DNA from 2 places in the Pseudarthrobacter sp. TRD_SC_9 genome. Region 2 is predicted to be linked to the other one. Evidence: predicted binding sites of a transcription regulator. Region 2 holds the regulator's gene; the other holds the start of a gene.
The links. The regulator LexA, encoded in region 2, represses DNA repair genes until DNA is damaged. The targets are predictions, from matches to a motif close to TCGAACANNTGTTCGA.
Positions count from the first base shown of each region.

Region 1: the regulator LexA is predicted to act here: its motif matches at 8,999-9,014, upstream of ACWA13_RS07780 (LysM peptidoglycan-binding domain-containing protein).

Region 1 covers NZ_CM143956.1:1,654,079-1,665,484, forward strand. Annotated here, with positions in the region: gene ACWA13_RS07745 (ROK family glucokinase) at 1-596, shown strand, start outside; gene ACWA13_RS07750 (hypothetical protein) at 602-1,192, opposite strand; gene ACWA13_RS07755 (alpha/beta hydrolase) at 1,189-1,977, opposite strand; gene ACWA13_RS07760 (alpha/beta hydrolase) at 1,955-2,803, opposite strand; gene ACWA13_RS07765 (lysophospholipid acyltransferase family protein) at 2,914-3,678, shown strand; gene ACWA13_RS07770 (class II 3-deoxy-7-phosphoheptulonate synthase) at 3,750-5,141, shown strand; gene ACWA13_RS07775 (Stk1 family PASTA domain-containing Ser/Thr kinase) at 5,220-7,409, opposite strand; gene ACWA13_RS07780 (LysM peptidoglycan-binding domain-containing protein) at 7,548-8,939, opposite strand; gene ACWA13_RS07785 (Rv2175c family DNA-binding protein) at 9,201-9,554, shown strand; gene ACWA13_RS07790 (polyprenyl synthetase family protein) at 9,629-10,723, opposite strand; gene ACWA13_RS07795 (hypothetical protein) at 10,720-11,250, opposite strand; gene dinB (DNA polymerase IV) at 11,379-11,406, shown strand, end outside.
Region 2 covers NZ_CM143956.1:1,532,996-1,544,401, forward strand. Annotated here, with positions in the region: gene hflX (GTPase HflX) at 228-1,799, shown strand; gene ACWA13_RS07230 (ATP-dependent DNA helicase) at 1,792-3,855, shown strand; gene lexA (transcriptional repressor LexA) at 3,907-4,650, opposite strand; gene ACWA13_RS07240 (LysM peptidoglycan-binding domain-containing protein) at 5,019-5,381, shown strand; gene ACWA13_RS07245 (histidinol-phosphate transaminase) at 5,470-6,588, shown strand; gene hisB (imidazoleglycerol-phosphate dehydratase HisB) at 6,642-7,268, shown strand; gene hisH (imidazole glycerol phosphate synthase subunit HisH) at 7,265-8,008, shown strand; gene ACWA13_RS07260 (hypothetical protein) at 8,009-8,167, shown strand; gene priA (bifunctional 1-(5-phosphoribosyl)-5-((5-phosphoribosylamino)methylideneamino)imidazole-4-carboxamide isomerase/phosphoribosylanthranilate isomerase PriA) at 8,227-8,973, shown strand; gene ACWA13_RS07270 (SseB family protein) at 9,005-9,901, shown strand; gene ACWA13_RS07275 (MFS transporter) at 9,960-11,264, shown strand; gene ACWA13_RS07280 (DUF1844 domain-containing protein) at 11,353-11,406, opposite strand, start outside.

The DNA.
Region 1 (11,406 bases), 120 kb from region 2:
GGCAGCGCCGACTGGTATGCATCACGCTTGGAACGGGCATCGGCGGCGCCATGGTGATGGATGGCAGGGTCGAACGGGGCATGTATGGCGTCGCGGGGGAGTTCGGCCATCAGATCATGATGCCCGGCGGCCACCGCTGCCAGTGCGGAAACCGTGGTTGCTGGGAGCAATACGCGTCCGGCAACGCCTTGGGCCGCGAAGCGAGGGCGCTGGCGGAAGCCAACTCGCCGATCGCCAGGGAGCTCCTGGCCGCAGTCCAAGGAGATCCGGAACGGATCACGGGTGCCGTCGTGACGGAGCTTGCGCTAGCCGGGGATGCCGCCTGCATTGAACTGATCGAAGACGTCGGCGAATGGCTGGGGCTGGGCCTGGCGAACCTGGCAGCCGCCCTCGATCCCGGAATGTTCGTCATCGGAGGGGGACTCTGTTCGGCCGGTGACCTACTGCTGGAACCTGCGCGGAGAGCCTTCACACGCAACCTCACGGGGCGTGGTTTCCGGCCGGCCGCCACGATTGAACGTGCGGCACTTGGGCCGAGCGCCGGACTGATCGGCGCGGCGGACCTTTCCCGTGTCAGCAGCCGCAGCCGGCGCTGACACTCCTAGACGCGGGCGCCGTCGTCCGAGTCGTTTTTGTCATGGGGCAGCCGCATGATGAGGTAGCCAACGGCAGCAACGAAAGCCGCGATAACACCCAGGATCGCCAGGAGCGGCGCCGCTCGCCAGAACATCGCGAACAGCAGCAACGTGATCGGTCCGCCCAGCGCTCCGAGCCAGGCCAGCATGGTCAGCGGCTCTGTCCCTGCAAGGCTGGGTGGCTCTTCCGGCACGAATTCGTCCCCGGCGTCATCGGTTGCATAGTCACGCGGCCCTGGCCCAACAGGGCCCATAGATCCGGCTGCCTGGGCACGCTCCGCGGCGGACGGCTCACGGCGGGCAGAACCAGCGAGGCCCAAGGGGTCGAAGTCGGCGAATCCGGGCCGGCGAGCACCGGTAGAGGCGTCTGGCGGCAAGGGGCCCGCAGACGGTGGTTCCGGTGTTCCAGATGCCTGCTCCGTACCGGAAGTCGCCGAAGCATCCTGCTCATGCGGCGGAGTCTGCGGCTCTCCCTGCAGCCGCGACACCAGATCCAGCCAGACGGCGTCGTCCTGGTTGGCGCCCTGATCAGGTGATCCTGGATCCGGTCTGTTCATCCTGCCGTGCCTTCCGGAAGTGTTGCCTGGCCGGTTGCGGCCTGGCGACGAATGAAGTCCACGGAGCCGGTAAAGATGCTGGCGGCATCGTTGTCCAGGGTGGCCACGTGGTAGCTGTTTTCCAAGTAGCTTACGTCCAACGGGGCTCCGGTAAGGCGGTCGCGCAGCAGGTTCATGGAGGCGTCCGAGACGACGTGGTCCACGGTGGAGCGGAAGACGCGAACCGGCGCCGCAATTCTGGGCAGCAGTCGGACCGTGTCCTTGAACATCAGGTGCAGCTGGTGTGCCGCCGCTACCGGCGTCCGGGGATACGCGCCTTCGTCGATCCCCTCCTTCATGATGTCATTGGCGATGGCGGGTGTGCTCCGCAGGACAAATTTCAGCAGCCCCGCCAATGAGGACCGGGGATCGTCAATCCGCAGCGCAGGGTTAACCAGCAGTACGCCCGCAACTGGCCGGGTGGCGGCCAGCCGGAGGGCCAGGGCCCCTCCCATGGAGAGCCCGGCCGAGAACACCTGCCCGCATTCGGCATCGAGTTCCAGGTACGCGTTGTCTACGGCCTCATGCCACTGCCGCCAGTTTGTCCGGGCGAGTTCCTGCCACGTAGTGCCGTGGCCAGGGAGCAGCGGCATCCGCACAGCGAATCCGGCGTCGGCCAGCGCGGTGGCCCAGTTTCTGAGCCCGTGCGGGCTTCCGGTAAAGCCATGGGACAGTACAACACCCACGGCGGGACCCTCGCCCCGAAAGGCACTGCTGAAGGGGCTATGGTCGGGAATTACTTTCACCGGGTTCCTTCGTTGATTCCTGGACATAAGGCTCGGTTTTATTTCCCGTTGAAGGTTGGGTGCCACGACCCGCCTGGTGAAGGAAGAAATTTACCGAACCGGCGAAAATCGTGGCGGCATCGGCGTCCAGGGTCGCCACGTGCCCACTGGCGGGAAGGTCGATGACCGTTGGTGGCGTTGGAAGTCCACGTTGAAGGATCGCAAGGGAAGTGGGAGGTACCACGACGTCGGTCAGGGAGCGGAACACCTGCACGGGCGCCGTTACGCTGCGGAGGGCGCGCGTGGCCGCACCGAACAACTTTTTCAGCTCGTGGACCGCAGCCAGCGGAGTACGTGAGTAGTCGCCGTCATCAGTGGGCGCCGCGGTGACATTCTCTTCCACGATCGGCATGGTGGTCCGCTGGAAGTGCTTGAGGACGCCGATCATCCGGACCCGTCTGTCGTAAAAGCTCAGGCCCGGATTTACGATTGAAACCCCGGCCACCGAATGGCGCGAGGCTGTTAACAGGGCAATGGCGCCGCCCATCGACAGTCCGGCCACGAAGGTCGTCCGTGTGGTGGCTGCCAGTTCCAGGTAGGCCTCTTCGAAGGTAAGGTGCCAATCGCGCCAGCGTGAACCTGCCAGCTCCTGCCAATTGGTTCCGTGGCCCGGCAGCAGCGGGACGGAGACCGCGAAGCCCTGGCCGGCCAGGTGTTCGGCCCAGGGCAGGATGCTCAGTGGGCTGCCGGTAAAGCCGTGGCAAACGGCAATACCGATCGAAGCATTGGCGCCATGGCCGGGGTAGCTGAACCCGGCCGGGGTTCGCTGCTCGCTGCTTTCCATCATGGCTCCATCGTGTCACTGTTCGATGCAATTCTCACTAGAGTAGGGTGGCAGTGGATTCCCGCCCAGCGGCCTGTTGAGCCGGGCTGCTGCCGTCCGGAGAGGTGCGTCGCGTGTTTTATTGGGTCATGAAAAGGATCTTCCTCGGGCCGGTCCTCAAGTTACTTTTCAGGCCATGGGTCAAGGGCCTGGACAATATTCCGGAGCATGGAGCGGCAATCCTGGCGTCAAACCACCTGTCTTTTTCGGACTCCATTTTTATGCCGCTGATGGTGCGGCGGCCAGTGGTTTTCCTCGCCAAGTCTGAGTACTTCACGGGGACCGGCATTAAGGGCCGCCTCACGGCGATGTTCTTTCGCCTGACCAACCAGTTGCCCATGGACCGCTCGGGAGGAGCCGCTTCGGCCGTCTCGCTCAACGCCGGCATGGACGTGCTGCGCAACGGCGGCCTGCTGGGAATCTACCCCGAAGGAACGCGCAGCCCGGATGCCCGCCTGTACCGTGGCAAGGTCGGCGTGGCCAAGCTGGCCCTGGAAGCCGGGGTACCGGTAATCCCGGTAGCCATGATCGGCACTGACAAGGTCCAGCCCATCGGCAAGCGGCTGCCTAACATCCGCAGGATTGGCATGATTTTCGGCGAACCGCTGGATTTCAGCCAGTACCAGGGCCAGTCGGAGGACCGTGCAGTGCAACGCGAGGTGACCGACCAGATCATGTCCCGGCTGATGCGCCTCTCCGGCCAGGAATACGTGGACGAGTACGCCGCCGTCGTCAAGCTGCGGCTCAGCGGGGCTGGTCCTGCCGGTCCGGATCCCGGCTCCGGCCCTGACTCAGGAATCGTTGCCGACCCACCAGGAACGCCCGACGCCGGTAGCTGAGTATGACGTCAGGGTACCCCTGATGACGGCACCTGTACGCAGATCCCGCCGGAGGATACTACTCTTGTATAGTGACTGAGCTATCCGCAAAACCTGTCTTTTCCCTGTCCAGTACCGCCCAGAGCGGCGCCGCAGACTATCCAGGGCTTGATCACTGGCGTGATCTGCCCATTTCGCAGCAGCCCAACTGGCAGGACAAAGCGGTCTTTGACGCCTCGGTGCGTGAACTATCGGTGGTGCCGCCGTTGGTCTTCGCCGGTGAAGTGGACATCCTTCGTGACCGCCTCGCCGCCGCCGCGCAGGGCAAAGCGTTCCTGCTCCAGGGCGGAGACTGTGCCGAAACATTCGAGGCCGCCACGGCTGACAAGATCAGCGCCCGCGTCCGCACAATCCTCCAGATGGCGGTAGTGCTCACGTACGGGGCGGCCATGCCCGTCATCAAGATGGGGCGGATGGCCGGGCAGTTCGCCAAGCCGCGCTCCTCTAACGACGAGACCCGCGAAGGTGTCACCTTGCCGGCGTACCGCGGGGACATTGTTAATGGCTACGAGTTCACCCCGGAATCCCGCGGCCACGATGCCTCCCGCATGCTCCGCGCCTACCACACGTCCGCTTCCACGCTGAACCTGATCCGTGCCTTCACGCAAGGTGGTTTTGCCGACCTCCGCCTGGTCCACCACTGGAACAAGGGGTTCACGGAAAACCCTGCCCATGCACGCTACGAATCCCTGGCCCGCGAGATCGACCGTGCCATCACGTTCATGGACTCCTGTGGCGCTGACTTCGAGGCCCTCAAGAGGGTGGAGTTCTTCGCCAGCCATGAAGCCCTGCTCCTGGACTACGAGCGCGCGCTCACCCGCATCGATTCGCGGACCGGCCTGCCGTACGACACGTCAGCTCACTTCCTCTGGATCGGTGAACGCACCCGCGAACTGGACCACGCACACGTGGATTTCCTGTCCCGGGTACGCAACCCGATCGGCGTCAAGCTGGGCCCCGGAACCAGCGGAGACGATGCTCTGCGCCTCATCGACAAGCTTGATCCCAACCGCGAACCTGGGCGCCTGACCTTCATCACGCGGATGGGTGCCGGTAACATCCGCGAGAAGCTGCCCGCCGTCGTCGAAAAGGTCACAGCCTCCGGCGCCCAGGTCCTCTGGGTCACCGACCCCATGCACGGCAACACCGTCACGTCGCCGAACGGCTACAAGACCCGGAATTTCGACGACGTCATTGACGAGGTGCGCGGCTTCTTCGAAGTGCATCAGGCACTGGGAACGGTACCCGGCGGCCTGCACGTCGAGATGACCGGTGACGATGTCGCCGAATGCCTTGGCGGCGCCGACCCCATCGACCAGGATGCCTTCCTGGACCGCTACGAATCGGTGTGCGATCCGCGGCTCAACCACATGCAGTCCCTTGAGATGGCCTTCCTGGTTGCAGGGGCGCTTTCCAAGAAGTAACCACCGAAGACAGCGTCAAAGAACTGCGCCTGCCGCTCCCGGACTCCGGAAGGGGCAGGCGCAGTTTTGCTAAGGGAACTAAACCACTGTCAGGGTGATGACCGAGCCCTCGGGGAGTTCCTTATTTCCGGGTTCCTGTGCGCGGACAGTGCCGAACAATCCGCCCAGGACCTCGTTGATTCTGACGTCGAAGCCCAGTCGCCTGAGCTCGGCCGCGGCCACGTTGGCCTGCTTGCCCACGAAATTGGGTACTTTCACCATTTTCGGTCCCTTGGAGATGGTCAGTTCCACTGTTCCACCACGCACCAGGGTGCCATTGGCCGGCGACTGCGCCACCACGTTGTCCTCGGGCACGTTCCGGTCATTGACCTCGTTCACTACCTCGGCTTCGAGGCCAACGGCCTCGATTGCGTCCTCCGCAGCGTCCTTCTCCATCCCCGTGACGACCGGGACCGCGATGGGTTCCGGTCCCTTGGAAACCGTCAGGGCAATGGGAGTGCCGCGGCGGACTTCGGTGGCGGGCGCCGGGTCCTGGCTAAGGACGGTCCCCGCAGGCACAGTCTCATTGAAGACCTCGGTGACAGGCCCCAGTGCCATTCCCATGCTGTTAAGCGTGGATTTTGCCTCATCCAGCGAGCCGCCGGTTAGATCTTCAAGCGGGAACAGCTGCGGGCCCCGGGAGACGATCAGCGAGATCAGTTCGAAGCGCCGGATTTCAGTACCCCCGGGCGGTTCCGTGCCGATAACGTGACCCAAGGGTACGGCGTCGTCAAAGGCACGGGCGGTGCTGTACTGGAAGCCTGCTTCGGTAAGCTCGAGCTTAGCGGCGTCCTCTGTTTTGTTGACCAGTTGGGGGATGACGCCAGGAGAGCCGGGTCCCATTCCGAAGAACCAACCAGCTCCAGTAGCCAGTGCGGCCACCAGGATCAGGACAATAACCCAAAGCACCCCACGACGGCGGGGGTTTCCTTCGCGGAGGTTCCGCACCGGCGTGGCGGCTGCTTTGGAACGGGCCTTGTCCTCTTCCCGGGCAGCCTTCTTTTGCGCGCGTTTGCCCAGCGGTCGCCGGGGGTCCGGAGCAAGCGGCGGTTGTCCTGCGTACGGGCCGGGCCAGCCACTACCTGCACCCATGTCGGATGGCGGCACTTGTGGCCCGGATACACCCGGCCTCTCGGATTGTCCGTGAACAGACTCGATCTGTGCGGTGGGGTACTCCCTTGGGAGGTAGGGGGCGCCTGCCCTCACGGCGTTGGCGGGGAAGATAGCCGTGGGATTGCTGGTGGCAGAGATGACTTCGGTGTGTTGCTGCGGTTCCGTTCCGGGCGGCCGGGATGGAGCGGGGGGCATGGCGCGGCTTGGGGTCTGGACAGGTTTGGCTACCTGGTGGCCGGCCGTCGCGGCGGCAGGCTGGGCGTCGAGTTCCTCGTCTGTCAGGCGCGTGCGGATGTGGCTTAGCTCCTCGAAGAGAGCCAGCCCGTCTACCGGGCGGTTTTCGGGATCGTTAGCCGTGCACCACTGAACCAGCTCGTCAACGTCTGCGGCCAGCCCCGGCACCAGCTGCGACGGCGGCGGGACCACGCCGTTAACATGCTGGTAGGCCACCTGGATGGGGACATCGCCCTGGAAGGGCTGCCGGCCTGTGAGCATTTCGTACAGCATGATTCCCGCAGAGTAGATATCGCTGCGCGCGTCTGCCGGCTTGCCGAGCACCAGCTCAGGGGAAATGTAGGCAACGGTGCCCAGCAGCGCGCCCGTGCTGGTGGATGTGGTCACAGCGCGGGACAGGCCGAAGTCGCCAATCTTGATCCGGCCGTCCTTGGCAATGAGTACATTCTCCGGCTTGACGTCCCGGTGAATAAGACCGGCCAGGTGGGCAGCACCCAGCCCTTCGACGACAGGGCTTATCAGCGCGAGTGCCAGCCGCGTGGTCAGCCCGCCTTTCTCGGTAATCACGTCACGCAGGGTGTGGCCGTCAATGTACTCCATGACCAGATACCCCGTGTTGCCGTCATGGCCCTGGTCAAGCATTCCAACAACGTGGGGGTGGGACAGCCTTGCTGCCGCCTTCGCTTCACGCCCCAGCCGGTCCAGGAAGTTCTGGTCGTGGGCCAGATGCGGGTGCAGAACCTTCAGCGCAACGTCACGGTCAAGTCGGAGGTCCGTGGCCAGGTAGACAGTGGACATGCCGCCGCGGGCAATGCGGGAGCGGATGGCATAGCGATGATCCACTGCCGTTCCCACCAGGCTGTCATAGAGGTTTTCCTGCACCTTACGATCCTAATCCTGACTGGATCAGGGCCCCAGCCGACAGACGGGCCCGGACCGTATCGTTATTGTTCCGCTGCACCGGCCGGCAAGCGATGGACGGGCCGATCAACCTTTGTGGCAGGCGGCCCGCCCCGACGGTTACTGGAAGTTTTTCTGGTGCGCCAGGATGGCTGCCACGTAGGCCTTCGTGTCGTCGTACATGCCGTTCTTGCTGACCGAGTACTGCCCCTGGTAGTAGCCGGCGATCGCATTTTCCATGCCGTTGCTGGTGGCCAGCAGCCTGCTGATAATGGCAACGCCGGCCGTGGCGTTGTCGTGGGGATCGAGCAGGTTCAGGCGGCGGCCCACCATGTCTGAGGCCCATTCCCCGGAACTGGGAATCACCTGCATGGTGCCGATGGCGTTTGCCGGCGAAACGGCGCGCTGGTTGAAGCCCGATTCCTGGAAGGCGAAGGCCAGTGCCAGCGAAGGATCCACACCCATGGAGCGGGCTGTGCTTGCGACGATCGCGCGCATCTCGTCCCGGCTGGGAACTGGTGAGGCATTGAGGAGTGCCTTATTCTCGTTCGCCGAACTCACGACGGCTGCGGGGTACTCGAAGCCCAGGAAGGAACTGGGAACCAGCGGCGCTACGGTGGACGCCGGCTGAAGCGGGGCGACGGCGGGGGCGGCACCGCCGGCAGGCGAGACCTTGATCTGCTGGCCGGGGTGGATGAGTTTGGTGGCTGAGAGCTGGTTCCAGCTCAGCAGATCAGACAGGGACACGCCATGCTTAGCGGCGATGCCGGACAATGTGTCCCCGGCGCGGACGGTGTAGCTGGCGGCCCCGGCGGGGGCGGGGGCCGGCGTGGGCGCCGGCGCGGCTGTTGGTGCGGGTCCGGGTACCGGCGCGGATGCTGGCGCTCCCGGCTGGCTGGATACCTTGATCTGCTGGCCCGGGTGGATGAACTTCGCGGGTGAGAGCTGGTTCCAGCTCAGGAGGTCGGACAAGGACACCCCGTGCCTGGCAGCGATGCCACTTAGTGTGTCCCCGGCGCGGACGGTGTAGCTGGCGGTCCCGGCTGGCGCCGGCGCTGCCGTTGGGGCGGCTGTTGGCGCCGTCGTCGAGGACCCGGGCTGGCCGGTGAGCTTAATCTTCTGGCCCGGATAGATCAGCGTGTTGGGCGAGAGATTGTTCAGGGACAGTACTTCGGCTGTGTTCAGGCCGAATTTCGCGGCAATGGCCGTTACTGTATCGCCACGGACCACCGTGTAGTCGCCAGGGGTGGAGGGCGCGGCCGGCAGGAAGGCCTTGGGCAGGGCAGAAGAGACGGCAGACGCGGGAATAGTCGTCTTTGCGACTGCAGCCTGGGTCTGCGCCTTGATTGCCGCATTGAGCGAGGCGGGCAGCGACCGGGCCGGTGACTGGGCCTGGGCAGGCTGGGCCAGCGCCAGGGAGGAAAGCATCACGGCGGGAAGGGCAGCGGTAGCCGCGGCCATGAGGGGCAGACGTGGACGGTTCGGCTGTTGGGGCAGACGTGACGGGGTCATGGAAGGAGGTTCCTCTTCTCGGCCGGGCTGCTGCTGGCACGTGTTGGTGACTGGTATCTTCGAGCGCGGGTTCGGGGCACTGCTGTTACTCATGTTACTGAAGTTGTTAAAGTGATTAATGTGAATGTCTCACGAATTTACCGCTAGCACAAGAATTGGCTTTCTGAAGAAATCCCTGATCAGGCGGTGTGTCGGGCTTTGACACGGCCCCAGCCGGGCTCCGACTAGGCGCCCGGGCAGGGGGCATGGCAACCTTATGTCGTGAGTAATATCGAAAGCCTTGTGGGCGAATGGCTGCCCCTGCCAGATGTCGCCAAACTCCTGAATGTTTCCATCACCCGGGTTCACAGCCTGTTGGATGAGCGGTCCCTCGCGGCTCTGCGCGTTGGCGACAGGAATATCCGTAAAGTTCCGGCCGCCTTCGTCCAGGACGGTGAAGTGGTGGACAGCCTTAGGGGAACTATCGTGGTGTTGTCGGACGCCGGATATTCAGATGAAGACCTCATCACCTGGCTGTTCACGCCTGACGAATCCCTGCGTGGAAGGCCCATTGATGCCCTCCGCGAGGGCCGCAAGACTGAAATCCGACGCCGCGCCCAGACGCTGGCCTGGTAGCAGCTTCGCCGTTCGGCTGGCCCAGCATCGCGAACCCACGGAAGCCGGCCCGGCTCTGACGGGCCGGCCGCCGCTCAGGAAGCGCGGCTGACGGAAGCCTCTGCCAGCTTTCGCAGTGCGGTACGGGAGAATTCATCCACCGGCATTTCCGCCAGGGCCGTCACGGCCGAATCGGCAAACTGGCTGATGAGCAGCTCTGTCGCTTGCAGTGCGCCGCAGTCCATAATGATCCGGCGGATCTCTTCCACATCTGTTGCATCGAGCTCAGGGCTCCCCAGTTTCTGGTCGATGAACGCCGACTCCGCTGGGTTGGCCTGCTCCAGGGCGAGGGCAACGAGAACTGTGCGTTTGCCTTCCCGCAGATCGTCACCGGCAGGCTTACCGGTGGTGATGGGATCGCCAAAGACTCCCAGGACATCGTCCCGCAGCTGGAAAGCTTCGCCCAGTGGCAGGGCAAAGGCCGAGTAGCCACGGAGAAGGTCGTCATGTGCCCCGGCCAGCGCACCGCCCAGCGCCAGCGGGTGCTCCGTTGAATACTTGGCGGATTTGAAGCGGATGATCGACTGCGCGCGTGTCACGGCCTGCGCCCGGTCCCGGACCGGTCCGGCCACTTCTTCCAGGATGTCAAGATATTGCCCGGCCATGACCTCCGCCCGCATGAGGTTGAAAATCAACCGGGCGCGGCTCCCTGAAGCGGCCCTGGGGCCGATGTCGGTAAAAGCCTCTTCACTGAAAGACAGGCAAAGATCGCCGGCAAGAATGCCGGCTGCCTGGCCAAACCGTTCACCGTCCAGCGCCCATCCCTGTTCCTGGTGCAGCTGGCCGAACCGCCGATGGACACTGGGGCCACCGCGGCGGGTATCCGAACGGTCGATGATGTCGTCGTGAATCAATGCCGCTGCCTGGAAGAGTTCCAGGGCCGCACCCGCGGTAACAATTTCCTCTGCATCGGCGCTGCCGCCGGCGCCCCGCCATCCCCAGTAGCACATCAGGGCTCGAAGCCGCTTGCCCCCGGTGACCAGGTTGGAGATGGAATCCATAATGGGATCGATGTCGGGGGAGATGGCAGACATAATCTCGTGGCGGCCTGCCAGGAACCCGCGCAGCCTGGCTGCCACTGCTGCGACGTAATCCGCTTGCTCAACGAGGAGCTGTTCGGCCGCCGTCACTTGATGGACTCCGGCGCGACGTTCGCGCCGAGGGTGAAAGTAGACGTGCCGCCGGCTTCGACCACAGCAAGGTTGATGGTCTCGTTGGTGCCGCGGATAAAGTCCTTTGACGCCACGCTTCCGACGGACTCTCCTGGAACGGCTGTAAAGCCCTGCCCCCCGATGGCTGCAGTGTAGAACTCGACGACGGCGGCAGGCTGCCCCGGAATGCTGGCCACCAGGGCCGCGTTGGCAGGGACCGATGACTTGTCGAAGCTGCTGGAAACGACGGTTGCCCCAGGCATCAGCGGCAGCAGGGCGGTCGGGAAACCTTCGACGACGGTCCCCACTGTTGCGGAGGCAGTGGGTTGTCCGCCGTCCCCCTTTTCTGTGGCCGGGACGGGGAGCGGGTCCACGGACGTTGTGGCGGACGGCGCCGGAGAGGATGATTGAACCGGGCCGCCGGACGTGCAGGCGGTTAGCGCCAGGACGGCCCCCGTGGCGAGCAGCACCACGCGAAGCGGCGCCTTCATACCAATAGTCGTCACAGGGCAGTTCCTCCTGGAGTTGTAAAACGGAAGTTGAAAAACGGGATACTGCCTCCAGTTTAGTCAGTCCCCCAACATAGGATTGCAGCGTGCGCGTAGATAGGGATAGAAGCGGAAAGATCGGCAGGGTGCAGGAGGGTAGCGTCGGCCTGCCAT
Region 2 (11,406 bases):
GAAACTTTTAGCCCTGGAGACGCGTTTTGCGGATGTCGCGGGCGTCCCTTCGTTGGCTGCTCCGGCCACCTAAGAACCGCCACTCCTCATCAGGAATGAGCTTTGCTCCTGGAGGGCGCGGCAAACAGGAGAACCCCATGAGCCAATCCCGTCAGCCCAGCGCGAATTCCGTGCCACAACAACCCAATCGGCACTATTCTGGAAGTGTCACACCCCTAAAGGAGACCATGAGCACACAGCAGAGTACCGGACCCGATCCGTCAGCCCAGGACCTCAGTCCTGCGGAAATCCAGGCGGTCATCGACCGGATCCTGTCAAAGGATGTTCCTGCCCGCGGCACTGACGCCGCCGGCCGGGAGTCGGAAGACGGCGTCTTTGGCAGGGCGCAGGCCATTTCACGGCAAGATGGGGAACACAGCGAGTACGACGGCGACCAGCAGGATCTGCAGGACCGCCGCGCACTGCGTCGTACCGCGGGCTTGTCAACGGAACTCGAAGACGTCACCGAGGTCGAATACCGCCAGCTACGGCTGGAACGGGTAGTACTTGCAGGGCTGTGGACTGAAGGTACCTTGGCTGACGCAGAAAACTCGCTGCGTGAACTTGCAGCCCTGGCCGAAACTGCGGGCTCGGAAGTCCTTGACGGGCTCGTCCAGCGGCGCAGCAAACCTGATCCCGGGACCTTCCTGGGCTCGGGCAAGGCGCAGGAACTCAAGGACATCGTGATGGCCACGGGCGCAGATACTGTCGTGGTGGATGCTGAACTTGCTCCATCCCAGCGCCGTGGGCTTGAGGACATCGTCAAGGTCAAGGTCATTGACCGAACCGCCCTGATTCTGGATATTTTCGCCCAGCATGCGAAGAGCCGCGAGGGCAAGGCCCAGGTGGAACTGGCCCAGCTCGAATACCTGTTGCCGCGCCTGCGTGGCTGGGGTGAGTCAATGTCCCGTCAGGCCGGCGGACAAATCGGCGGGGCCGGTGCCGGCATGGGCTCGCGTGGTCCTGGTGAAACCAAGATTGAGCTGGACCGCCGGCGTATCCGCACCCGGATGGCCAAACTCCGCCGCGAGATTGCTGCAATGAAGCCGGCACGGGAAACCAAGCGGGCCAACCGCCGTCGGAATTCCGTTCCGTCCGTTGCTATCGCCGGATACACCAACGCAGGCAAGTCGTCACTGCTTAACCGCCTTACGGATGCCGGTGTCCTGGTGGAAAACGCCCTCTTCGCCACCCTGGACCCCACCGTGCGCAAGGCAGAGACCGCAGACGGGTTGAACTACACGCTGGCAGACACCGTTGGATTCGTCCGGTCGCTGCCTACCCAGCTGGTGGAGGCCTTCCGTTCGACGCTGGAGGAGGTGGCAGATTCTGACCTGATCCTGCATGTCGTTGACGTTTCGCATCCGGATCCGGAAGGCCAGATCGCTGCCGTCCGCAAGGTCTTCAGCGAGGTGGATGCGCGCAAGGTGCCCGAGATCATCGTCCTCAACAAGGCCGACGCCGCCGATCCCTTTGTCGTGGAGCGGCTCAAGCAGCGCGAGCCGCGGCACGTGGTGGTATCAGCCCGGACCGGCGAAGGAGTTCCGGAGTTGCTGCGCGCCATCAGCGAATCCATTCCTCGGCCCGGTGTCAAGCTGGAACTGCTGATCCCCTATGACCGCGGTGACCTGGTCAGCAAGTTGCACGACTCGGACGTTGAGATCCTCAGCATGGAGCACGAGGAAACAGGTACCCGTGCCCTCGTGAAGGTGCGCGAAGGACTCGCCGCGGAGCTGGAACCGTTCATCAGCAATGACTGAGGTGGCGGCCAGCGAAACGCAACGTCCCGTTAAGAGCGCTGTCGAGCAGTTCGTCCTGGAACTGCTCGACAGGGCTGTTGACGGGATGGGCGGCCAGAGCCGCGCCGGCCAGCATCAGATGGCGCGCGAGGTAGCCCGCGCCATCGAAACCGGCGAACACCTGCTGGTGCAGGCCGGCACTGGAACGGGTAAGTCCCTGGCTTACCTCATCCCGCTCATTGCGCATTCGCTGGTCAGTAATAAGCCAACGCTGGTTTCCACCGCCACGCTTGCGCTGCAGACGCAGATCGTGGGCAGGGACCTGCCGAGGCTTCTGAAAACCCTCACTCCGGCACTGGAGCGGCCTGTCAAGGTGGCGCTCGTGAAAGGCCGCGCCAACTACGTTTGCCGGCATAAGCTCGAAGGCGGGTTCCCTTCCGAGGAGCCGTCTGAAGGGCAGCTCTTCTCGCTCGGCGAGGACACCAGCGTTCCGCACTTCGCCGCGGCGGTTGGCGGGCCTTCTTCTGCCCTTGGCAAGGAAGTCGTCAGGCTCCGCGAATGGGCCGGGAAGACCGCCACCGGAGACCGGGACGAGCTCCTGCCTGGCGTAACGGACCGTGCCTGGCGGCAGGTTTCCGTGACGTCAATGGAATGCCTCGGCGCCCAGAAGTGCCCGCTTGCCGAGGAATGCTTCAGTGAGCTGGCCCGCCAGGATGCCGCGGACGCCGACGTTGTGGTGACCAACCATGCCATGCTCGCTGTCAGTGCTTTCGAAGGTCTGGCGGTGCTGCCGGAGTATGACGTTGTGGTCGTGGATGAAGCGCATGAACTCCAGGACCGGGTGACCGGCGCCGTCTCAGGCCAGCTCTCGGTGGCGATGGTTCATGCTGCAGCAGCTGGTGCCCGGAAACATACGGCCATCACGGTCGACGCCCTCAACGCCGCGGCGGCCAACCTCGAACTCTCCCTCGTCGGGGCCGCCAATGGACTCCTTCCCAATGGGCTCAACGAGGAGCAGTTGGACTGCGTGGACCAGGTGCGTGAGGCCTGCCGCGGCGCGCTTTCGGACTCCAAAGGGGACAGTTCGGCAACTGCCGACGGCGGACGGCAGCTCGCGCGATCGCGGCTGTTGGTGATCCTGGAGCTTTGTGAGCGGCTGTTGCTGGCGCGTGAGAACCGCGAAGTGGTGTGGATATCCCGCGCCAGTTCCTTCGATCCGCAGCAGGGCTACGGGCAGCCTGATGACTCCGCGCCGGCGCTGATCAACATTGCGCCGCTGAGTGTGGCAGGCAAGTTGCGGGAGGGGTTGTTTGCCGGCCATACCGTGGTGCTCACTTCAGCCACCCTTGCGATTGGTTCGGCGTTCGAACCTACTGCCGGCGGCCTTGGGCTGGTGGGGGAAGGCGCCCCGGCGTGGACGGGCATTGATGTAGGCTCGCCCTTCGATTACCCCAAGCAGGGGATCCTGTACGTTGCAGGCCACCTGCCCAAACCGGGCAGGGGTACCTCGCCGGAGGCCCTGGATGAGCTTGAAGCCCTCATCAAGGCGTCCGCCGGCGGGGCCCTGTGCCTGTTCTCCTCGCGACGGGCAGCGGAAGAGGCCGCCGAGGCCATGCGTGGCAGGCTGGGCGTGAAAATTCTCTGCCAGGGGGAGTCCACCATGACTGGCCTGGTTAAGCAGTTCGGCGACGAAAGGGATACCTGCCTGTTCGGCACCATGTCCTTGTGGCAGGGCGTCGATGTCCCTGGAGATTCGTGCCGGCTCGTTGTCATTGACCGCATACCGTTCCCGCGTCCCGATGATCCACTGATGACTGCACGGTCGCGTTCAGTTGCCCAGGCAGGCGGCAACGGCTTCATGGCAGTGTCCGCCACGCATGCGGCCGTCCGGCTCGCACAGGGAGCCGGACGCTTGATCCGCTCCACACGGGACCGGGGAGTAGTGGCCGTTCTGGACTCGCGGCTTTCTACCGAACGCTACGGAAACTTCCTGCGATCAGCGCTGCCGCCGTTCTGGCCCACGCGTGATGCGAAGATCGCCTATGCGGCGCTGGCGAGGCTGGCTGAGGGAAAGTAAGGGTTCCCCGGACTGAGCCGGGGAACCCCTCGCGTTTGGGAAGCGCAGCAACTACAGCGAACGCAGGACCGAAACGACCTTGCCCATGATGCTGGCGTGGTCGCCCAGAATGGGCTCGTACTGTGTATTCTGCGGCAGCAGCCATGTGTGGCCATCGCGTTGGCGAAAAGTCTTAACGGTGGCTTCGTCATCGAGCAGGGCAGCCACTATATCGCCGTTGCTGGCATCACTTTGCCGTCGGACCACTACCCAGTCACCGTCACAGATGGCTGCATCGATCATTGAATCTCCGGCGACCCGAAGCATAAACAATTCGCCCTGGCCAACCAGCTGGCGGGGCAGCGGCATGACGTCTTCCACCAGCTGGTCCGCGAGAATGGGCCCGCCGGCGGCGATACGGCCCACCAGCGGAACCATGGCGGTATCGACGGCCGTGGGCAACTGTGTGACAGTGGCGGCAGGGGCTGCGCCATGCTCCGGCGTGGCTGCTGCTCCCTTTCCGTTTCCACCGTCCAGGGTCAGCGGCATCAGCACTTCCATTGCCCGGGGCCGCTTGGGATCCCGCCGGAGGTAACCGAGCTTCTCCAACTGGGAAAGCTGGTGCGTGACGCTGGACAGGCTGGCCAGCCCCACGGTATCTCCGATTTCGCGCATGGACGGCGGATAACCATTGTCGTTAACAGAACGCTGAATCGTCTCGAGAATTTTCTTCTGTCGGGCCGTGAGGCCCTTTGAGGCGCGGGCAGCCGGTACGTTCCGGGACGTCGGCTTGCCTCCCGTGGCCTGTGTTGCCATGTGGTACCCGTGCCTTTCCAGCCAAAATGTCACACCCCGCTGATGGACTGCAGTGGTGGTTGTTTCTCTTCACCCAACGTAGGCCAGCCACACAGTTTTTTCAAACATTTGTTCTAGCGAGTCTCGACAATGTTCGTTCATAGGTGCTAAAACTGAACAAAGCAATCTTCGAATATGTATTCGAGTCGCGTCGCCTGGTTCGGTTCTTTGTTCGAACGGCGGTCGGGGCGCAGATGGCCGGCCCAGCAGGGACGGTATATGTCGGGCAGCATCGCAGGTCCAGGAGGGCTCAGTCCATGTCAGCTGTAACTGTTATTCACGACGGAGGTTTCCGCAGCCGGATTTCCACCGCGCCCGGCCGCCACTTCATGCGCCAGACGTCAAGGATGCGTTCCCAGCAAAGCCCGGGGAACGCACCCTTGCGCCTTACCCGGCGCGGCCAGGTGGTATTGATGGGGGTACCTCTGCTGGTCCTGGCCGCATTGTTGCTGAGTCTGGCCGGATTTCTGCTTTCCCCGGCGAAGGCATCGGATTCAGCCCAGGACCTTTCGGTAACGCCGACAGTCACTGTCGTCGTCCAGCCCGGTTCTTCCCTTTGGGGGATTGCGTCCGCTGTAGCTCCGGACCGGGACCCGCGGGACGTTGTGGCAGAGATCGTCCAGCTGAACAATCTCGCCGGTGGAACCGTGGTCCCCGGACAGCAGCTGTTTGTGCCGACAGGCAAGGACTGACCCCTCGTCCCTGACGCATGGCAGCCAACTTGAGCTGGCATACCGTCACAGTTTCCGCGCCCAGGCCGGGCAGACTTAAGCTTGTACGGTGAGTGAAAAGTTTGAGCGCCTAAATCGACTTCCCTTGCGGAATAACCTCCGCGGGCTTTCTCCGTATGGAGCGCCGCAGTTGGATGTTCCCATCCTCCTGAACGTGAATGAGAACACGCACGGCGTTCCCCTGGAAGTGCAGGCCGCTATCGCGGAGGCAGTCACCGCCGCTGCCGCTGGCCTCAACAGGTATCCGGACCGTGAATTCACCGAGCTCCGGAGCAAGCTGGCCGAGTATCTGGGGCACGGTCTTACTGCAGACAATATCTGGGCAGCCAACGGCTCGAATGAGGTTCTGCAGCAGATTCTCCAGGCCTTCGGTGGGCCGGGCCGGTCCGCCCTGGGATTTCCTCCCACGTATTCCATGTATCCCCTCCTGGCCAGCGGCACGGACACCGCGTACCTGAGGGGGCAGCGTACTGATGACTACGGCCTCAGCGCGGAGTCGGCCGCGCGGCAGGTCCGCGAGCTGCGGCCCGGCATCGTCTTCCTCTGCTCACCCAACAATCCAACCGGCACGGGGCTGGGGCTGGACGTCGTGGAAGCTGTCTACGATGCCGGTGAGGACAGTCAGACAATTGTGATCGTGGATGAGGCTTACCACGAGTTCGCCCACGACGGAACGCCGAGCGCCCTGACACTGCTCCCGGGACGGGAACGGCTGATTGTCTCCCGCACCATGAGCAAGGCCTTTGCCCTGGCCGGTGCCCGGCTTGGTTACATGGCGGCCGCTCCGGAGGTCACCGATGCTTTGCGGCTGGTGCGGCTGCCCTACCACCTGTCCGCTATCACGCAGGCAACGGCCTTGGCGGCCCTGGAACACCGCGAGGCGCTGATGGCTGACGTTGAGGACATCAAACGCCAGCGGGACAGGATCGTGGAGGGTCTGCTGCGGCTGGGCCTCAAGCCGGCCGCGTCGGACTCCAACTACGTCTTCTTTGGCGGTCTGGAGAACCCGCACGAGGTATGGCAGGGACTCCTGGATGCCGGAGTGCTGATCCGGGACGTCGGCATTGCGGGCCACCTTCGGGTCACCGCCGGAACTGAGAGCGAAACCACAGCCTTCCTGACTTCTCTTGAAGAAATCCTGGCCGGAGCCGCCCGGCTTCCGGCATAAACTGGAATAAGCCAGTTCACGCCTTTATTACCATCCCTAAAGGACACTTCACCATGAGCAATGCCGGTTCCAACGCCGTCCAGGCCCGGACCGCACGCCTCGAGCGTGCCACCAGCGAATCGTCCGTCCTGGTGGAGATTAACCTCGATGGCACCGGAGTTTCGGATATCAGCACCTCGGTCCCGTTCTACGACCACATGCTGACGGCACTGTCCAAGCACTCGTTGATCGACATGACTGTTAAAGCAACAGGTGACACCCACATCGACGTCCACCACACCGTCGAGGACGTTGCTATTACTTTCGGCGAAGTGCTGCGCGAAGCCCTTGGCTCCAAGGCGGGTATCCGGCGTTTCGGTGAGGCTACAGTTCCGTTGGACGAAGCCCTTGCCCACGCGGTGGTGGATGTTTCCGGCCGGCCCTATCTCGTCCATGGCGGCGAACCGGCAGGCCAGGAGTACCACCTGATTGGCGGCCACTTCACCGGGTCCCTGACCCGCCATGTCTTTGAGGCCATGACCCTGCATGCCGGGATATGCCTGCACATGAACGTACTCGCGGGCCGGGACCCTCATCACATCGTCGAGGCCCAATTCAAGGCCTTTGCCCGAGCGCTCCGGGCCGCTGTTGAATCCGATCCACGCGTAGACGGTATTCCTTCCACCAAGGGGGCATTATGAGCGGCCAAGTCCTTCGTAATGGGGCTGTGACCGATCCTTCGGCAAGCCGCAAGCCGGAGTCCCCTGATGGGAAACCTACGGTTACCGTCCTGGACTACGGTTCGGGTAACGTCCGTTCAGCCGTCCGCGCCCTGGAACGCGCCGGTGCCCACGTGCTGCTGAGCTCCAAGCCGGAGGACGTTCTCAATGCCGATGGCCTCGTGGTACCGGGTGTGGGTGCTTTTGAGACCGTGATGAACGAACTCCAGGCAGTGAACGCTATCCGGCTGATCGGCCGCCGCGTTGCCGGCGGGCGGCCGGTCCTCGCCATCTGTGTGGGGCTACAGGTTCTCTTCGAAGCGGGAGTCGAGCACGGCACAGAAGCGCCGGGCATGGGCGAATGGCCCGGCAAGGTTGAGGCTCTTCGGGCAGAAGTGGTCCCGCACATGGGCTGGAACACCGTCAAGGTGCCGGAAGGATCGCGGCTGTTTTCCGGCGTCGAGGATGAACGCTTCTACTTTGTGCACTCCTATGGCGTCCAGGAGTGGAACTTCGATGTCATCCAGCCGAGGATGGCAGCGCCGTTGGTCACCTGGTCCGAGCACGGCGGTCCGTTTATTGCCGCCGTAGAGAACGGGCCGTTGTGCGCCACGCAGTTCCACCCGGAGAAGTCCGGCGATGCCGGTGCCCGCCTGCTGCGCAACTGGGTTGACGGACTGCGCCGTCCGTCAAGGGAACAACCCGCCGGCGGGGCGTCCTGAATGTGGTCGATTGTCCTGATGGGCCTCGGTGGCCTGCTGGTTGGCGGGGCATTGTCCTTCCGCCAGCAGGGTAAGCCGTTATGGACTCAGGTTTCGTTCTTCGTACTGGCAGGAATGGCGCTCCTGGCTGCCTACCTGCTGACACTGCCGGCCGCCTGAGCTGAACTTTTGAACCGGGCTGCTGCAGACCCGGCTGCACAAACTAACTGAGGACTGAGATGACCACTGCAACAGATCTGCCCGTGCTGGAACTGCTTCCGGCCGTCGACGTCGTTAACGGCCAGACCGTCCGGCTTGTCCAGGGCGAGGCCGGCAGCGAAACCAGCTACGGGACGCCCCTCGAAGCGGCCCTGAACTGGCAGGAGCAGGGTGCCGAGTGGGTGCATCTGGTGGATTTGGACGCAGCCTTTGGACGGGGTTCCAATGCTGAGCTGCTCCGGGAAGTGGTTGGCCGCCTGGACATCAAGGTGGAACTCTCCGGCGGTCTCCGTGATGACGCCTCCCTCGAAGCAGCACTGGATCTGGGCGTCGCCCGCGTGAACCTTGGCACCGCCGCCCTGGAGAACCCGGAATGGACCCGGCGCGTTATCGAGCGCTTTGGCGACCGGATCGCCGTCGGACTGGATGTCCGCGGAACGACGCTGGCGGGGCGTGGCTGGACCAGGGAGGGCGGTGACCTCTGGGAGGTGCTGGCCAGATTGGAGGACGCCGGCTGCGCCCGCTACGTTGTCACCGACGTCACCAAGGATGGCACTTTGCAGGGACCCAACGTGGAACTGTTGCGCCAGATGGTGGAGAAGACCAACAAACCCGTGATCGCGTCCGGCGGGATTTCCAGCCTGGCCGACCTCGCCGCCCTTCGTGCGCTGGTTCCACTGGGAGTGGAAGGGGCGATCGTGGGCAAGGCGCTGTACGCCCCCGCGTTTACGCTCCCTGAAGCACTCGACGTTGCAGGGCGTCGTTAAGCGGCCGCGGATTAACAGTCCGGAGAGCAGCATGAGCAGCGGGGACGACAACTCTCTGAACACCGCCAAAGGTCCCGCCAGGCACTTGCCCGGTCACATTGCCGCCGCCCTGGCAGGCGCAGGAGGTGCCACCGATTCCGCCGGCCGGCCGTGGGCGGGCAGGAGCCTTGCCGGCGATGACGCCAGCATCCATAACTTTGATGACGACGACGGCGCCGCGAACCCTGATTACGTGGCCGCAAAGGCAGCCCTGCACGCCGGATCGGGCAGCGAAGAGGACGTCGTTGCTGCCCTTGCTGCCGCGCGCGTTTTCGTTCCCATAGTTGCAACAGTTGCCGAGGAAGCCACCGGTGCCGGTGGCCTGGTGGCGGACAAGCAAGCCGACATGGCCCTGGTGACGTTGCAGGCTGCGGACGGCCGGAAAGCCTTGCCGGTCTTCACCAGCTCCGAAGCCCTGGCGCAATGGCATCCCCAGGCCAGGCCCGTTGCCGTCTATGCTGCGCGGGCGGCGCTGTCCGCTGTAGCCGAAGGCGCCGAACTGATGGTCCTGGACCCAGGCAGTCCCGCGCCATTTGTCCTGCGCCGTCCGGCCGTTTGGTCCCTGGCGCAGCAGAAGCCCTGGCAGCCGTCCTACACGGATGCTGAGGTCGTGGAAGCCATGGCCGGAACTTTGGCCGGCCACGATGCAGTCCGCCGCCTGGAGATCCTTCCCGGCGGAGGAGTCGCCACTGCCGCTGCGGACGGAACCACAGTCCCGGGAGGCGGTGCCGGACCTGAGCTCCGGGCTGTCCTGTACCTGGAGGACGGTCTCGACGCAGCTGCACTGCAAGCACTGGTGTCAAACCTCCACGCAGGGTGGGCTCAGAATGTATTGTTTGCAGAGCGCGTTGATTCAATCGAGATCAAGATCAGGCGCGCTTCGCAATAGCTTTCGGTCAGTGGGGTGATCCTCGTGCTGCCCGGGAGCAGACCAAAAGGACACACTGGTGAACTTCGCCCTCTACCGTGAACTGCTGGCCATCAGGGCCATTCGGCGGCTGCTGCTGGTCGGCATGGTTGCCCGGATACCACACTCTGCAGCAGGGGTGCTGCTGACCCTGCACATTGTGCTGACTTTGGGCGAAGGTTATGCAGCCGCCGGAGCAGCAGCGGCGGTCATGACCATCGGCATAGCAGTGGGTGCACCCTGGCGGGGCCGTCGGGTCGATACCGTTGGGCTTCGCCGTGCGCTGGTCCCTTCCGTGGTGTCCGAGACGGTGATCTGGTCCATCGTTCCGCACGTGAGCTACCAGTGGCTGCTCCCGCTGGTCTTCGTCGGAGGCCTGCTGACCCTGCCGATCTTCAGCGTGGTGCGACAGTCGCTGGGAGTTCTCGCCGACGGCGACCAGCGCCGGACCGCTTTTGCGTTGGATTCCATCACCACCGAGGTGGTCTTCATGATCGGCCCCGCGGTGGGTGCCATCATCGCCACGACCGGCAACAGTGTTATCGGCCTGACCATTGTTGGCGTCTCCACCTCCCTCGCGGGTCTGTTCCTCATGTGGTTCAACCCGCCTACACGCAGCATCGCACCCCTGCCGGCCATGGCGGAGGAACAGCTTCATGCAGCGGAAGTGGCGGCGGTGTCGGCCGCGCCGGCGCACCTGCCCGAAGCCGCTGCGGAGATTGCTCCGGCAGCACGGCACACCACCGAAGGCACCTCCCCGGGGTTGAGGTCCCGGATGGCGCGGAACTTCACCTGGTTCACAGCCAGCGTCGGCGCAGTCTTCGCTGTGGCGGCCGGGACCGGGATGGTGCTCAGTGGCACCGACGTCGGGATCGTGGCAGCACTGGAACTCACGGACCGGCAGGGTGAGATCGGGATTGTCTTTCTTTTTTGGTGCGCTGCCTCTGTCGTCGGTGGCGTGCTTTACGGCGCCATGCACCGGCCGGTCTCGCCCATTCTGCTGTTGCTGGGCATGGCTGCCCTGAGTATCCCCATGGGCTTTGCGCAGGGCACCTGGGATCTGGCCCTGCTGTCCATTGCGCCGGGGCTTTTGTGCGCTCCGGTGTTGTCCGCAGCATCGGAAAAGGTAGCGGAACTTGTGGCCGAAGACCGCAGGGGAGAAGCCATGGGCTGGTATGGCTCAGCGCTGACGTCGGGCGTCGCGCTGGGGGCACCGCTGGCAGGGGTCTTCATCGACTCCATTGGTCCCTCGGGAGGTTTCGTAGCCGTGGGAACGGCCGGCGTTCTAGTCTGCATGGTCGGGCTGCTGCTCCAAGCATTGCGTCGCCGCCGGCTTCCGGTGTGAGGCGATCACCACTACATCAGGAAATAACGACGGCGGCATGTCCCGGAAAGGGGACATGCCGCCGTCGCTGGTACTGCTTCAGTAAGTATCAGTTAACCGGTCCGGTGAACTTCTCACCAGGGCCCTTGCCGGGTGCGTCCGG